3 regions of the Polaromonas potterensis genome follow, and region 1 is predicted to be linked to each of the others. Evidence: riboswitches for the same ligand, from Rfam matches in the RefSeq annotation. Region 1 holds a riboswitch; each other region holds the start of a gene.
What was found. Region 1 has a riboswitch for thiamine pyrophosphate ahead of R6254_RS17195 (purine-cytosine permease family protein). Riboswitches for the same ligand answer to the same signal wherever they lie in the genome.
Positions count from the first base shown of each region.

Region 1 (5,488 bases):
CATCGGCCTGGCCATCAACCCCGCCCTGTACGCGAAGATGCCCTTCGATCCGATCAAGGACCTTGCCCCCATCGGTTTGTACGCCGGCGTACCCAACCTGCTGGTGGTGCATCCGGCCGTGCCCGCCAACAACGTGAAGGAGCTGGTGGCCTACGCCAAAGCCCATCCCGGCAAACTCAATTACGCCTCCAACGGCAACGGCACCTCCAGCCATCTGGCCGCCGAAATGCTCAAGTCGGCGGCCGGCGTGGACATCGTCCACGTTCCCTACAAAGGCGGCGGCCCCGCCATGCAGGACCTGATTGGCGGCCAGGTCAGCATGTTGTTTGACCAGATGCCGGCGGTGTTGCCTCAGGTCCAGGGCGGACGGGTGCGCGCTTTGGGCGTTTCCAGCCTCAAACGTTCGGCCGCTGCGCAGGACATCCCTGCCGTGTCCGAAAGTGTGCCGGGCTTCGACATGACGGTCTGGTTTGGATTTCTGGCGCCCAAGGGAACACCGTCAGACATCGTCGCCCGCCTCAACTCAGAAATGAATCGCGCGCTCAAAGACCCGGCCTTCCAGGCGCAGCTCGCCGGTATGGGCGTCACACCCATGCCGAGTTCTTCCGCAGAATTCGGCACCTTCATCCGCCGCGAAATGAGCCACTGGGCCAAAGTCGTCAAGGATTCCGGCGCCAAGCTCGATTGATACGGCACACCTAATCCCTGTTCAGGAGACCCACGATGACGTTTTCTTCTTTCTCTCGTTTGTTAGGTGTGACACTGGCCTGCGCGGCCAGCCTGGGGGTGCCCGCGGTGGCGCAGACCGATTTTCCGAGCAAGGGAATGCGCGTGATCGTGCCCTTCCCGCCAGGCGGTGCATCCGACACCTTGGGCCGCATGGTGGCGCAGCACCTGTCCACGGCCTGGGGCCAGCCTGCCATCGTGGAGAATCGGCCGGGCGCAGGCGGCAACATAGGCGCCGAAGCCGGCGCCAAGGCGCCTGCCGATGGCTACACGCTAACCCTGGCCGCGGCCGGCTTCATGGCGGTGAACCCGTCGATTTATCCCAAGCTCAATTACGACTCGGCCACCGACTTCCAGCCTGTGGCCCTGCTGGTCAAAGCACCTTTGTTGCTGGTCGTCCATCCCAAGGTCCCGGCGCAAAACGCCCGTGAATTTATTGAATTGGCCAAACGCTCGCCTGGCCGCATCACCATCGGCAACGGCGGTACCGGCACGGCCCAGCATCTGGGCGGCGTGAGCTTCGGCTTGGCGGCAGGCGTCGATGTCGGCCACATTCCCTACAAGGGCAGCGCGCCGGCCACCACCGACCTGCTGGGCGGTGTGGTGGATGCGCAATTCGACAACCTGGTCACGCTGGTACCTTTTGTGAAAAGCGGCAAGCTGCGCGCCCTCGGGGTTTCGTCGACACAACGCGTGGCAGCCCTGCCGGAAGTGCCCACCCTGGCCGAAGCCGGATTGCCCGGTTTTGAGGATGGCACCTGGTATGGCATCGTCGCGCCGCGCAACACACCCAAAGCCGTTGTCGACAAGCTCAATGCCGAGCTGCTGCGTATGCTGTCGCAGCCGGACATCAAGGAAAAGCTCCTGTCCATGGGGCTTCAGCCTGCGGGCAACAGCCCCGTGGAGTTTGGCGCGCTGATCCGTTCGGAAATCGGCAAGTACCGCACCATTGTCAAAACCGCCAACGTCAAGATCGACTAAAAAGCAACAGCTGTCCGTTCCGAGGTTAGGCCGCTGGGCGGCCTCTTCCTATAATCGGCCTCGTGCCTGCAAGGGCATATTCGCTAGGGGTGTTGTGCTGTTTTAAAAAACAGCACGACTGAGAAAGTCCCTTTGAACCTGATTGAGGTAATCCTCGCGCAGGGAAGCATGTTTCAGGCGCCGGGCCCTGGGCGTCAGACAAGCCGACCTGCCATTAACGATTGGAATGTTGATGGCTACTAATCCCCCCACTCCCGCCTCTTCCGGCAGCACCAACACGGCGCTCACGCCACAACCCGCCGGCGACCGCTCGTTTGGTTTTCGCGACCACGCCGCGCTCTGGCTCAGCCTGGGCGTTGGCCTGCTGGTCATGCAGATTGGCGCCTACCTGGTGCCGGCACTGGGCGCCCAACAGGCCGCCCTGGTCATCGTGTTCGGCTCCCTTCTGGGCGCCGGGTTGCTGGCCTGGACAGCCAAGGTCGGTTGCGACAGCGGACTGTCCAGCGCCGGCCTGATGCACGCCACCTACGGCAGCAGCTTCGCGCGCCTGCCAGTCTTGCTCAACATCGTGCAGCTCGTTGGTTGGACGACTTTTGAGCTGGTTGTCATGCGCGACGGCACCCTGGCCATTGCGCGCCAGTCTGGCAGCTTCACCAGCGCCATCTGGCCCTTGCTGGCGACTTTGCTGTGGGGCGGCGTGCTGATCGCCCTGCTGTCGGGCTCCATGGTCAAGCTGGTGCGCAAATTCATAGGCCGTTACGGCCTGCCGCTGGTGATTGCCTCGCTGCTTTGGCTCACTTGGCAGTTTCTTGCCAAAGCCAATGCGCAAGGCTTTGGCACTTTGTGGAACCGCCCCGGCACAGGCGGCATGAGCACACTGGCCGCGCTGGACCTGGTGATTGCCATGCCGGTCTCGTGGCTGCCGCTGGTGGCTGACTTTGCGCGCCACGGACGTGACGGCAAAAGCGCCCTGCGCGGCACCTGGCTGGGTTACGCCGTGGCCAATATCTGGTGTTACGCGCTCGGCGTGCTGATCGCCATCACCACACCCAGCACCGACCTGGTCGCGGCACTGTTGCTCGCGCAGGGCGGCCTGATTGCCTTGGGCCTGATCCTGATTGACGAGGTGGACAACGCCTACGGCGACATTTATTCAGGCTCGGTCGCCGGCCACAGCCTGAAACCCCGCTGGAGCGTGCGTCGCTGGGGCATCACCATGGCGGTGGTGTGCACGGCCCTGGCCATGGTTTTGCCCATACACAGCCTGGAGCCGTTTTTGCTGATGCTCAGCTCGGTCTTTATCCCCCTGTACGGCGTGATCCTGGCGCGGCTGGCCGGCCGCTCCGATGTGGCGGCGCTGGTCACAGAACGGCAGGTCAACTACAGCGCCGTGCTGATCTGGTTCACAGGCATCGTCTGTTACCACGCCTGCGCGCAGCTTGCGCCGAGTTGGGGTGCGGCACTGCCGACGCTGGTGTTGACTTTTGTGCTGGCCAGATTTACCAGCGACACGCCGGCAAGAGTCAGCGCAACAGCCTAAGCAAGCGTCTAAGAGTCCAGCGGAACAAGCCGCATGACCTGCGGCGCGTGGCTGTGGTTCAGCGGCCCGCTGCCCGCGCCGGTGCGCACGGCGGCGCCAGCCTCCAGCGCGCCACGCACATAGGCCCGTGCGGCCTCCACGGCCTCAGCCAAGGACAGGCCCAAAGCCAGGTGCGCCGCAATCGCCGATGACAGCGTGCAGCCCGTGCCATGGGTGTTGGCGCTGTGAATACGCGGCGCGCGCATCCAGTGCGGCGCACCGTCTTGTGTGATCAGCAAATCACTGACCACATCCCCCGGCAAATGCCCGCCCTTGAGCAACACCGCCCGCGCACCTTGGGCCAGCAGCTCACGTGCGGCAATTTCCATCGCCTGCTCGCTCTCCAGTGGCCGGCCCACCAGCAAGGCGGCTTCGTCCAGATTCGGCGTGACCAAAGCCGCACGGCCAAACAGTTCGCGCACCAAAGCCGCAATCGCCGGGTTGTCGATCAGCACGGCACCACTGGTCGCCACCATCACCGGGTCCAGCACCACACGCGTAAGCACATGCCGGTCAATTGCCTCGGCCACGGCATGCACGATTTCGGGGGAATGCAACATGCCGATCTTCACGGCATCCACACCAATGTCTTCGACCACCGCATCGATCTGGTCCAGCAGCATTTGCTGCGGCACCCCATGGATGGCGCGCACACCCAAGGTGTTCTGCGCAGTCAGCGCCGTGATGGCCGTCATGCCGTAGCAGCCCAGTGCCGCAAAAGTCTTGAGGTCAGCCTGTATGCCCGCGCCACCGCCGCTGTCAGAACCGGCAATGCTCAGGACGCGAGGGTATTTGAATTCAAAAGCCTGATTTGTCATGGTGCCAATGCTAGCTGCAATACCAGCGCCAGAAATGAAAAAAGCACCTGATGCTTACGCATCAGGTGCTTGAATTCTTGGCTCCTCAACCTGGGCTCGAACCAGGGACCTACGGATTAACAGTCCGGCGCTCTACCAACTGAGCTATTGAGGAATGCAGCCTTAGATTATAGCCATAAATTTTGGCTCTTCTTCGCGGGCCTTCATCTTCTGCTCACAAAAAGTGGAGCGGATGAATCGCTGCGTGAGGTAGTACCATTTGCAGCGACCGCGAATTTTCGCATAGCCTGACGGCCAAAATCATCCTCAGGCTGGCTCCAGGCGTTTTATTTTTCACATCCTCTTTTATTGATGCGCAAGTCACCCCGCCCCCTGCCCTGGCTTGCTGCCGATGAAGCCTTTCCACCAGTGGACAGCGCATGGGCCGAGCATGACCCTGCACCGGGTTTGCTGGCAGCGGGCCGGACGCTGGATGTGCCTAGCTTGTTGCAAGCCTACACGCTCGGCATCTTTCCGTGGTTCAGCGCGGACCAACCCATTTTGTGGTGGAGCCCGGACCCGCGCATGGTGCTGCGCACGCAAGATTTCAAACTTCACCGCTCCTTGCGCAAGAGCCTGCTGCATTTTGAAAACACACCCGGCCATGAGATTCGTTTTGACACGGCGTTTGCCGACGTGATTCAAGCCTGCGCCAGCACTCCACGTGCCGGCCAGCCGGGCACCTGGATCTTGCCCGACATGGTGCGCGCCTATACCGCCCTGCATCTCGCCGGCCATGCACACAGCGTTGAAACCTGGGTGGATGAGCAACTCGTCGGCGGGCTTTATTGCGTGAGCCTGGGCGGCATGGTGTTTGGTGAATCGATGTTTGCGCACCAGACCGACGCGTCCAAGATTGCCTTGGCCGCCTTGGTGGCTTTTTGCCGCGCAAAAGGCATCCGCATGATTGATTGCCAGCAAAATACACTGCACCTGGCCTCGCTGGGGGCGGCTGAAATGTCGCGCACCAGCTTTGTCGCGCACGTCGCCAAAGCCGCGGGGGACACACCACCCCATTGGCAATTCGACCCTCTATACTGGAAGCAGATTTTGATGGCCAGAACGAGCTGACGACGTGACGCACCTCAAAGACCTGCCCCTCCAGACGCTGCAGTTTTATGCAACGGCACCTTATCCTTGCAGCTACCTGCCTGGCAGGCAGGCGCGCTCGCAGGTCGCCACCCCCAGCCACCTGATCCACAACGCGGCGTATTCAGAGCTGGTGACCAACGGCTTTCGCCGCAGCGGCATGTTCACTTACCGCCCTTACTGCGACGGCTGCCAGGCCTGTGTGCCTTTGCGGGTTCCCGTTCACACCTTCCAGCCGGACCGCAGCCAGCGCCGC
Region 1 covers NZ_JAWQLX010000010.1:21,694-27,181, reverse strand. The annotation lists gene R6254_RS17205 (Bug family tripartite tricarboxylate transporter substrate binding protein) at 1-688, shown strand, start outside; gene R6254_RS17200 (Bug family tripartite tricarboxylate transporter substrate binding protein) at 724-1,707, shown strand; TPP riboswitch at 1,783-1,889, shown strand; gene R6254_RS17195 (purine-cytosine permease family protein) at 1,940-3,247, shown strand; gene thiD (bifunctional hydroxymethylpyrimidine kinase/phosphomethylpyrimidine kinase) at 3,256-4,104, opposite strand; tRNA gene R6254_RS17185 (tRNA-Asn) at 4,183-4,258, opposite strand; gene aat (leucyl/phenylalanyl-tRNA--protein transferase) at 4,456-5,214, shown strand; gene R6254_RS17175 (arginyltransferase) at 5,219-5,488, shown strand, end outside.

Region 2 (5,488 bases), on a different contig from region 1:
CCGTTGACGGCGCTGGCGAAGGACTGCGCGGGCTGGCCGCTGGCCGCCAGTGCGTCGGCCAGCGTGCTGCCTGCCGGGACTTGCCGGGCTTCGCCGTTGAGTGTGATGTTGATAGGGTTCATGCCAGATTGTTGAGCGTTTCTTCGACCAGGGCGGGCGCAATCAGCCAGCCGTGCCTGAACAGGCCGTTGATGCGGACCAGCCCAGCGCTTTGTTCGACGCGCGGCAGATTATCGGGCAGAGCGGGGCGCAGGTTGGTTTCCGTGTGAACAATCCGTGCTTCGGCCAGCTCGGGAACAATGCTGTGTGCGGCCGCCAGCAACTCCACCATGCTGCGCAGCGAGATCGGCGAGCGGTCTTCGCTTTCGATTTCGCTGGCGCCGACCACAATGTGCCCGCCCTCGCGTGGTACCAGGTAGACCCGGTGCCGCGGGTGCAGCAGGCGCACCGGCCGCCGCAGCACCACGTCAGGTGCATGCAGCCAGATGATTTCGCCGCGCACGCCTCGCACCTCCGGCGTGAACCCCGGGTCCTGTTCGCTGCGGGCTGGTTCAGGCCGCGCGCCGGTGCCGCGTACGTCGAACACACAGTCGAAGCGGTGTAGGCCTTGCGGCGTGTGGATTTCGCCGGCCTGCAGCCGACTCACCGTCACGCCCCAATGCCAGCGTGCGCCCGCGGCGCTGGCCGCGTGGGCCAGGGCCGCCATGGCCTGCACGGTGTGGATTTGTCCTTCGTGCGGCAACAACCAGGCATGGGCTGCGCCGTGTAGCGCGGGTTCGAGTTCGCGCAACGCCGCGGCGTCCAGCGCCTGCGGCGTGTGACCGGCTGGCGCCTTGTGCTGCAGCAGGTCCACCACGCGGCGGGCTGCGCCTTCGTCGCCGCGGTGGGCGACCAGCAGGCTGCCGCGCTGATGCAACTCGACCGGTTGGCCCAGGGCCGCCACGATGTCCGGCCACAAGGCCAGCGAGCGCAAGCCCAGTGCAAAAACATGGGCGTCGGCCGACTCCAGTTCGGCCGTGGGGCTGAGCATGCCGGCGGCGGTCCAGCCGGCGGCGCGCGGTGCGGCACCCGGACCGGCGGGGGGGGCCTGCGGGCCGGACGCGGGGTCGAAAACCTCGACCGAATGGCCGGCCCTGGCCAGCTCGAAAGCCAGCAGCCGTCCGAGCAGGCCTGCGCCTGCGATGCCGATGTGCATGGTGATGTTCGCCCTTTTCATCGCGGGTTCAAAGTTTCTGGATGGGGATGTACATTTCGCTGCCGCCTTCGCGGAACTCGGCCGATTTTGCCTGCATTCCCTGCGCCAGTGCCGCGGCCTCTCCAATGCCCTGCTGCGCCGCAAACTCGCGCACTTCCTGGCTGATTTTCATCGAGCAGAATTTGGGCCCACACATGGAGCAGAAATGCGCGACCTTGCTGACTTCCTTGGGCAAGGTTTCATCGTGAAACTCGCGCGCGGTGTCCGGGTCCAGCGACAGGTTGAACTGGTCGTGCCAGCGAAACTCAAAGCGCGCCTTGGACAAGGCTTCGTCACGCGCCCGCGAGGCCGGGTGCCCCTTGGCCACGTCGGCCGCGTGCGCCGCGATCTTGTAGGCAATGATGCCCTGCTTGACGTCGTTCCGGTCTGGCAGACCCAGGTGTTCCTTGGGCGTGACGTAACACAACATGGCGGTGCCGAACCAGCCTATCATCGCCGCGCCAATCGCGCTGGAGATGTGGTCGTAGCCCGGCGCAATGTCGATGGTCAGCGGGCCCAGCGTGTAAAAAGGCGCTTCGTGGCAATGTTTGAGCTGCTCGTCCATGTTGGCCTGGATCATGTGCATGGGCACATGGCCGGGGCCTTCGATCATGGTTTGCACATCGTGTTTCCAGGCGATCTGGGTCAACTCGCCCAGGGTGCGCAACTCGGCAAACTGGGCTTCGTCGTTGGCGTCGGCGCCCGAACCGGGACGCAGGCCATCACCCAACGAAAAACTCACGTCATAACTTTTCATGATCTCGCAAATCTCTTCGAAGTGCGTGTACAGAAAGTTTTCCTTGTGGTGGGAAATACACCACTTGGCCAGGATGGCGCCGCCACGCGAAACAATGCCGGTGCGGCGTTTGGCCGTCATGGGGATAAAAGGCAAACGCACGCCGGCGTGGATGGTGAAGTAGTCCACGCCTTGTTCGGCCTGCTCGATCAAGGTGTCGCGGTAAATCTCCCACGTCAGTTCTTCGGCAATGCCGCCTACCTTTTCCAGCGCCTGGTAAATCGGCACCGTGCCTATGGGCACCGGCGAGTTGCGGATGATCCAGTCGCGTGTGGTGTGGATATTTTTGCCGGTCGACAAATCCATCACATTGTCGGCGCCCCAGCGAATCGCCCAGACCAGCTTTTCCACTTCCTCTTCAATGCTGGACGTGACCGCCGAGTTGCCAATGTTGGCGTTGATCTTCACCAGGAAGTTGCGGCCAATGATCATGGGTTCGACTTCGGGGTGGTTGATATTGGCCGGGATGATGGCGCGGCCCCGCGCGACTTCGTCACGCACAAACTCAGGCGTCACAAATGCGGGTAGTTGCGCGCCCATGGGGTTGCCGCGCACGCGGCTGGCCCGTTCGGTGTCATCCAGGTACTCGGCCATCCACGCGCGTTTGGTGTTTTCACGCAGCGCGATGTATTCCATCTCGGGGGTGATGATGCCGCGGCGCGCGTAATGCATCTGGCTGACGTTGGCGCCGACCTTGGCGCGGCGCGGTGTGCGTTGCAGACCGGCAGCCTGGGCACGCAGGGCGGCGATGCGTTGGGCTTCGGGGTCGTGCGGGTCGGTGCGGTCTTCCCGACGCGTGCCATCGTCAACGGCCTGGGCCGTGCGGCCGATGTAAATTTCTGTGTCGCCGCGTGCGGCAATCCAGGGTGCGCGCAAGGCCTGGAGCCCACGGCGCACGTCGATGTCGGCGGCTGGATCGGTGTAGGGCCCGGAGGTGTCGTAAAGCGTGGCGGATTCCCCGTTGCTCAGGCTGACTTCGCGCATGGGCACACGCAGGTCGGGGTGGCGCTGACCGGGCAGGTAAATCTTGCGTGACGCGGGAAAAGGCTCACGTGTCAGGGACAGCAACTGGGCGAATTGATCAGGCGCATTCATCGGGGCATCCTTGTGGTGTGTTGAAACACAAAATGCTCCGAAGGTGTGGCCAAAACCAGCCGGGTGGTTTTGATCGTTGACGGGCAAGCGGAGGTCCGCTGGCTGTCAGCTCTTCTTACGTCGGTACGAACCGATTCAAGTTCACGGGTTTGGCCTGGCCATCTCAGCGGCTCGACCACAATGGTCGGGCAGCACCCCGGAGCCGTTCCATTCTAGTACAGGCGCTCTCGGTGCTCAAACCCCTTTTGTGATCGTGCTGATAGCGTGCCAACCAAAATAGGGGCTGCGAAGCCGCTATGCTTGCCGCCAAGATTTCCTTCCAGCGATGAACCCATGAATGCCTTGTTTGATTTTTCCACCGCCAGTGTTGCTGTCCTTGCACTGGCCGATGTTGAGCGTGCGCTGACCGAAGACCTGGGGTCCGGCGACCTGACCGCCGGTCTGATTGATCCCGCGCGGCGCAGCCACGCCCGCGTGCTGGCGCGGGAGGCCGCGGTGATTTGCGGCCTGCCCTGGGTGGAGGCCACCCTGCAGCGGCTGGACCCGCAGGCCGAACTGATCTGGCATGTGCGTGATGGCCAGCGCTGCGAGGCCAACCAGGTCGTCCTGGAGATCAAGGGCTTGTCCCGCGCACTGCTGAGTGCCGAGCGGACTTTGCTCAATTTTTTACAACTGCTCAGCGCCGTGGCCACACAAACGGCGGTGTACGTGCAGACCGTGCAAGCGGTGCCGGGAAACCGAGCCAGCATTGTGGACACCCGCAAAACCCTGCCCGGCCTGCGGCTGGCGCAGAAATACGCCGTGCGTTGCGGCGGTGGGGTCAATCACCGCATCGGCCTGTACGACGCGGTGTTGATCAAGGAAAACCATATTGCAGCGGCCGGCGGTATCAGCGCCGTGTTGCAACGCACCGCCGAGGTGGCGGGCCGCGCGGCGTTTGTTGAGATCGAGGTGGAGACCCTGGTCCAGTTGCGGGAAGCCCTGGAGGCCGGCGCCCGCATGATTCTGCTGGACAACATGGCCCTGGCCCAGTTGCGTGAGGCGGTGCAGATCACGGCAGGGCGGGCGATTCTGGAAGTTTCGGGTGGTGTGAGCCTGGACACCGTGGCCGGTTTTGCCGCCACCGGGGTGGACCGCATCTCGATCGGGGCTTTGACCAAAGACATCAAGGCGATTGATTTTTCCATGCGTTTTGCGCAACTGTGAGTCCCGGCATGACTGACGTACAAAACCCTGTTCATCCCCTGATCCGCATCGACTACGAACAACCCGCGTGCCCGACGCGTCACGCCTGGGCGCGTGTGCCGGTGGAGCCAGCACCCGATGAACGCGCGGCCCTGAAAGACCAGATTCGCCGCCTGCTCAAAGAGCGCAACGCGGTCATGGTGTCGCACTATTACGTACACCCGGACCTGCAGGACCTGGCCGAAGAAACCGGCGGCCTGGTCAGTGACTCGCTGGAGATGGCGCGTTTTGGCCGGGACCATGCAGCGAGCACGCTGGTGGTGTCGGGCGTGCGTTTTATGGGCGAGACCGCCAAAATTCTCTCGCCCGAAAAAACCGTGTTGATGCCCGACCTGGAGGCGACTTGTTCGCTGGACTTGGGGTGCCCGGTGGACGCGTTCAGCGCGTTTTGTGATGCCCACCCGGACCGCACCGTGGTGGTCTACGCCAACACCAGCGCCGCGGTGAAAGCGCGCGCCGACTGGCTGGTGACCTCGAGCTGCGCACTGGACATTGTGCGGGCGCTGAAAGAGCAGGGCCAGAAAATTCTCTGGGCGCCCGACAAACACCTGGGCGGCTACATCCAGCGCGAAACCGGCGCCGATATGTTGATGTGGAACGGCAGTTGTATCGTGCACGACGAATTCAAGGCCTTCGAGCTGGAGGTGCTCAAAAAAGAACACCCGAAGGCCAGGGTGCTGGTACACCCCGAATCGCCCGCCGATGTGATCGCGCTGGCCGATGCCGTGGGGTCGACCTCGGCCATCCTGAAGGCTGCGCACGAGATGGACGCACCGGAGTTCATCGTTGCGACCGACAGCGGCATGATGCACAAACTGCGCACGCTGAACCCTGGAAAAATTTTCATCGAAGCGCCAACGGCCGGCGAAAGTGCCACCTGCAAAAGCTGCGCACATTGCCCCTGGATGGCGATGAACGGGCTGGCTGGCGTGGCGCAGGCACTGCAGACCTTGAACCCGGAGGTGCATGTGGACCCGGCGCTGGGCCTGCGGGCACGTTTGCCGATAGACCGCATGCTGGCGTTTACCGCGGCGTTGAAAGCGGGGCAGCCTGCGGGGGGGCTGGTTCCGAGGATGGGGGCGGCTTAGCCGCTTCACGCGGCATTGGCGGTTTGCGGT
Region 2 covers NZ_JAWQLX010000008.1:108,719-114,206, forward strand. The annotation lists gene thiS (sulfur carrier protein ThiS) at 1-122, opposite strand, end outside; gene thiO (glycine oxidase ThiO) at 119-1,195, opposite strand; gene thiC (phosphomethylpyrimidine synthase ThiC) at 1,224-3,125, opposite strand; TPP riboswitch at 3,221-3,334, opposite strand; gene nadC (carboxylating nicotinate-nucleotide diphosphorylase) at 3,459-4,331, shown strand; gene nadA (quinolinate synthase NadA) at 4,340-5,458, shown strand.
Region 2: another riboswitch for thiamine pyrophosphate. It lies ahead of thiC (phosphomethylpyrimidine synthase ThiC); the one in region 1 lies ahead of R6254_RS17195 (purine-cytosine permease family protein).

Region 3 (5,488 bases), on a different contig from region 1:
ACCGCTCACCGGCAGCAACCTCAAGGCCGCGCTCAACAGCATCAAGGACTTCGACACCGGTGGCCTGATCGGCGTGCCCATCACCATCAAAGGCAACTCGATTCCTGTGGGCCGCGTCTACAAGGCCGACATGAAGACACAAAAAATGGTCGCCGCCTCCGACTGGATCGCGCTCTAAGTTGCCATGAGCTTGCCGCACACGGACCACGTCCTCGAAGTCAACAACATCGAGGTCATCTACAACAAGGTGGTGCAGGCCTTGCGTGGCCTGTCGCTGGCCGTGCCGCGCGGCCAGATTGTGGCTTTGCTGGGCAGCAATGGCGCCGGCAAGTCCACCACCCTGAAAGCGATTTCGGGCCTGCTGGCACTGGAGGACGGGGCGCTGGAGAGCGGTAGCGTGTTGTTCAACGGCCAATCCACGGCGCGGCTGCAGCCTCAGCATTTGGTGCGTCAGGGCCTGTCACATGTGATGGAAGGGCGGCGCGTGTTCGAAGACCTCACGGTCGAAGAAAACCTGGTCGCCGCCACCTACGCGCTGACCGGCCGGCCGGAGCTCAAGCCTGACTTCGACCTGGTCTACAGCTATTTCCCGCGCCTGCACGAGCGGCGCAAAGGCCTGGCCGGTTACCTCTCGGGCGGCGAGCAGCAGATGCTGGCCATAGGCCGGGCGCTGATCGCCCAGCCGCAACTGATCCTGCTCGACGAACCCTCGCTGGGCCTGAGTCCCAAGCTGGTCGAAGACATCTTCGGCATCATCGCGCGTATCAATGCCGAGCGTGGTGTGTCCATGTTGCTGGTTGAACAAAACGCCACCGTGGCGCTGGCCGTGGCGCACAGCGGCTACATCATGGAGAACGGAAAAATTGTCATCGACGGCACGGCCGAACGTCTGGCGAGTGACCCCGACGTGCGCGAGTTTTACCTCGGCATGGGGGGGGGCGGCGAGACCCGCAGCTTCAAAAACATCAAACATTACAAGCGCCGCAAGCGTTGGCTGTCATGAAGCTTCCCGAATTGACGCTCCCACAGATGCTGCGCGAACGCGCACGGGCCATGCCCGAGCGTATTGCCATCCGGCAAAAAGACTTCGGCATCTGGAAACCGTTCACCTGGGACTGTTATTACCGGCGCGCCGGCCATTTCGGCCTGGGCCTGCGCGGCCTGGGTCTGTCCGACGGTGGCCATGTGGGGGTGTTGTCCGAGAACCGCATTGAATGGGTGCTGGCGCAGATGGGCGCGGGCCTGATAGGCGCCGTAGCGGTGGGGGTCTACCCCACCAGCCCGTCGCCCGAGGTGGCTTATGTGGTCGCCCACGCCGACATTGAAATCATGGTCTGCGAAGACCAGGAGCAGACCGACAAGGTGCTCGAAGCGCTGGACCAGTTGCCGCGCCTGCGCAAGATTGTGGTCATGGAAACCAAGGGGCTGCGCAGCTTTGCGCCCGAGCTGCGTGGCCTGATCGTGAGCTTTGACGAAGTCGAAAAAGCCGGCGCCGCGGCCGGCCAGCCCGCGCTGATCGACGCCGCCCTGGCGCGCCAGAAACTGGACGACATAGGCCTGATGATTTACACCTCGGGCTCCACGGGCAAACCCAAGGGCGCGATGATTTCCTACCGCAATATCCGCGGCGTGGTGCCCGGCATCCTCGAGCGCCTGGGCATCACGGACCAGACCACGCACCTGTCCTACCTGCCGCTGTGCCATGTGGCCGAACAGATGTTGACGACCTTTGTGCCCATGTACACCGGCGCCCAGGTCCACTTCGGCGAATCCATACGCACGGTGCAGGAAGATCTGCGGGAAATTGCGCCCACCTTGTTTCTCGGTGTGCCGCGCATCTGGGAAAAATTACACGCCAGCATCAGCATCAAGCTGCAGGAAACCGGCGGCCTGCGCCGCAAGTTGTTCGACACGGCGTATGCCGCCTGCCAGCCGCTGGCCGAGAAGCCGCGCAGCGCCTGGAGCCTGGCCGACAGGTTCACCTTCGGGGTCAGCTACTGGGCGATCTTTCGCGCCTTGCAAAACTTCATCGGCCTGCGCCAGGTGCGTATCGCCCTGACCGGTGCGGCGCCGATTCCGCCCGACGTGGTGCGCTTCTTCCGCGTGTTGGGTGTTCCGCTGATCGAGGTCTACGGCTTGACCGAATCCACCGGCATGGTGCTGGGTCATGATCCGCGTGACGTGGTGATTGGCACGGTGGGCATCCCCATCTTGGGTGTGGAGCATCGCATTGGCGAACAGGGCGAACTGCAATTACGCGGCGACATGGTGTTTGCCGGTTATTACAAAAATCCCGAGGCCACGGCCGACAGCATTCGGGACGGCTGGCTGCATACCGGTGATGTGGTGCGCGAGGAGCGCGGCCAGCTCAAGATCGTGGACCGCCTGAAAGACATCATGATCACCGCGGGCGGCAAAAACCTCACACCGTCCGAGATCGAAAACACCATGAAGGGCAGTCCTTACATCAAGGAATGTGTGATCGTGGCCGAGGGGCGCAAGTTTGTTGGTGCGCTGGTGATGATTGACTACGAGACCGTGGGCAAATGGGCCGAGGCCCAGCGTATTGCCTTCACCCACTTTCGTTCGCTGGTCGAGCTGCCGCAGGTGCGTCAACTGATTGATGCCGCGATTGGCGAGGGCAACCAGCGCCTGGCCCAGGTGTCGCAAATCCGCAAGTTTCATTTGTTGACCAAGGAACTGGACCACGACGATGGCGAAGTCACCGCCACCATGAAGGTGCGGCGCTCCAGCATCTACAAGACCTACGCGGCCGAGATCGAGGCGCTGTACCACTAGGGTTTTGGTCAGGCGCGCTGGCGGTGGACCCGGCGGCCAATCGCGACAGCGGTTTTGATGTTGCGGGTGACAACAGGTCGGCCGGCTATTTTTACAAGCATTTCAGGCCACCAGCCCTTATCCAGCGGGCGCAAACAGCTATCAATAGGGTAGCGATCCATGTGCCTCCGCCACCCGCCGGTGTCTGTGGCGGGGGCCACATACGCTTGACCCTGCTGGCATCTGCCTGGGATGCGCCGTTTGGCCGCGCCGGCCGCATTCCGCTAGAATTTGACCTGCTCCGGGGTGCAGCCTTGCTGGTGACAGCAAGGGTGGCTGAGATGGTCAGAACCAAACCCGCGAACTTGAATCGGTTCATACCGACGTAAGGAGAGCTGCCAGACACCCCCAGTGGGCGTGGCACATCTTTCGGAGCACTTGTTTTTCAACAGGCAACCGAAAGTGTGACGCATGGCTTCTTCTCCTTTGATCGCTGACCTGCAGGCCTACCTGGCCGCCGACCACCCGTCAGAAGACGCGTTTGAGTCACAGGCCCTCGCGTTGTTCGCCCATCAATACCAGAACAACCTGCCTTTCCAGCGCTTTTGCCAGCAACGCGGCAAAACCCTACGCACCGTCAAAAGCTGGCGCGACATCCCGGCCGTGCCCATCAGTGCGTTCAAGGCGCTGACCCTGAGCTGCATCCCTGCGGAGCAGGCCGAGCGCACCTTCATGACCAGCGGCACCACGCAGGCCGAGGTCAAGGGCAAACACCATCACCCGACACTGGCGGTGTATGACGACTCCATGATCCGCAATTTCCGGCAACGTTTCATGCACGGCAGCGATCAAAAAATCCGCATGGGCCTTTTGTTCCCGGATGAAAGCTTGTTGCCGAATTCTTCGCTGGCCCACTACCTGGCGCTCGCGCTGCGTGAGTTCGGCACGGACGGCAGCCACTACCTGCTGACGCAAGACGGCCTGGACCACACGCGCCTGATCGCCGAGCTGGAAAATGCACAGCAGAGCGGCGAGCCTTATGCGCTGCTGGGTGCGAGCTACAGCTTTGTGCACCTGCTGGATGAGTTGCAGCGCCTGGGCAAAACCTTTGTCCTGCCGCCGGGCAGCCGTGTGCTGGACACCGGCGGCTTCAAGGGCCAGTCGCGCGAGCTGTCCATGCCGGATTTTTATGCGCAGCTTTCTGGCGTGCTGGGCATCGCCGCCAGCCAGTGCATCAACATGTACGGCATGACCGAACTGAGCACGCAGTTTTACGACGCGGGCAACGCCGTGCTGCCGTCGGTCAAATCCGGTCCGCACTGGATTCGCACCCGCGTGGTCGAACCCCTGAGCGGCGAGGAACTGCCGCGCGGCGAGCAGGGCATTCTGGCGCACTGCGACCTGGCCAATTTCAATTCCGTCACCACCCTCCTGACCGAGGACGTGGGGGTCGCGGTGGACGGCGGCTTTTTGCTGTTGGGGCGTGCAGAGGGCAGCGCGGCCAAGGGTTGTTCGCTGGCGGTGCAGGCGTTTTTGCAGGCGGCCACGGCATGACACTGCTGCGCGAAACCGCTGGCTACCTGCCGGGCCTGCAAGCCGGGGACGTGTTGTGGCAGACGCTGAGATTCGAGGGCAAACACGACACGCTGGAGGTCGCGGTTCCCGTCCTGACGCAAGAACAGACGGTGGCCCTGATGGCGCGGGTGCGGAGTGCCAGCCGTTCGTATTTGAAGTCGCTGACGGTGGCGCAAATCATTGACATCATCGACCGCGCCATCGCACGTTTGCTGGACCCGCAAGACCCCTGGCGGCAAAAGGCCAACACCTTGTTGCCGCTGGTGACGGGTTACGACGCTGACATGGTGCGTCTCGGCCTCACGGGTTACCTGAAAACATTCCGCAAGCCGCAGCTCCAGCGTTTCCTGGTCGAAGACTTCGGCAACCCGCAGCTGCTGGACGACTTTGCGCCGCGCGCCAAGGGCGGCTTTTCCAAAGCCTTCGGTGCCGATGTGGCGGTGCATGTCTGGGCCGGCAATGTGCCCGGCCTGTGCCTCTGGAGTTTGATCTCCGGCCTGCTGGTCAAGTCGGGCACGGTGGGCAAGGTGGCCAGTGCCGAGCCGCTGCTGGCCGGTTGGATGGCGCAGTTGCTGGTCGAAGTGAATCCGGGGCTGGCCGACTGCCTGGCGGTGGTCTGGTGGAAAGGCGGGGACGAGGCACGTGAGAGCTTATTTTTCAAACACGCCGATCTGGTGTTGGCCTACGGCGGCAACACCGCGCTGGAACAGCTGCGGCGCCAGGTGCCCATCAGCACGCGGTTTCTGCCCTTCGGCCACAAGCTCAGTTTTGGCATCGTCGCCAGGCAGGCGCTGGATGCGCGCAAGGCCATCAAGACCGCCCAGCAGGCCGCTTACGACGTGATGCGTTACGACCAGCAAGGCTGTTATTCGCCGCATGTGTTTTACGTGGAGCGTGGCGGAAAAATCAGCCCCGATGAATTTTCGCGTTATCTCGCGCATGAACTCTCGGCCTTTGAAAAGAAATACCCACGGCGCACCCTGAGCTTGTCCGAAGCGTCCGACCTCGCCGGCTGGCGCCAGGCGGAAGAATTCGTGAGCCTGTCGCCAGAGGGCCCGGATGTGGCGGGGGAGGGCGACTGGACCGTGGTCTACAACAACAGCTTGCAGCCGCTGGCCCCCAGCGCGCTGAACCG
Region 3 covers NZ_JAWQLX010000003.1:88,349-93,836, reverse strand. The annotation lists gene R6254_RS06555 (ABC transporter substrate-binding protein) at 1-178, shown strand, start outside; gene R6254_RS06550 (ABC transporter ATP-binding protein) at 185-1,003, shown strand; gene R6254_RS06545 (AMP-dependent synthetase/ligase) at 1,000-2,799, shown strand; gene R6254_RS06540 (hypothetical protein) at 2,808-2,960, opposite strand; TPP riboswitch at 3,071-3,187, shown strand; gene R6254_RS06535 (LuxE/PaaK family acyltransferase) at 3,250-4,332, shown strand; gene R6254_RS06530 (acyl-CoA reductase) at 4,329-5,488, shown strand, end outside.
Region 3: another riboswitch for thiamine pyrophosphate. It lies ahead of R6254_RS06535 (LuxE/PaaK family acyltransferase); the one in region 1 lies ahead of R6254_RS17195 (purine-cytosine permease family protein).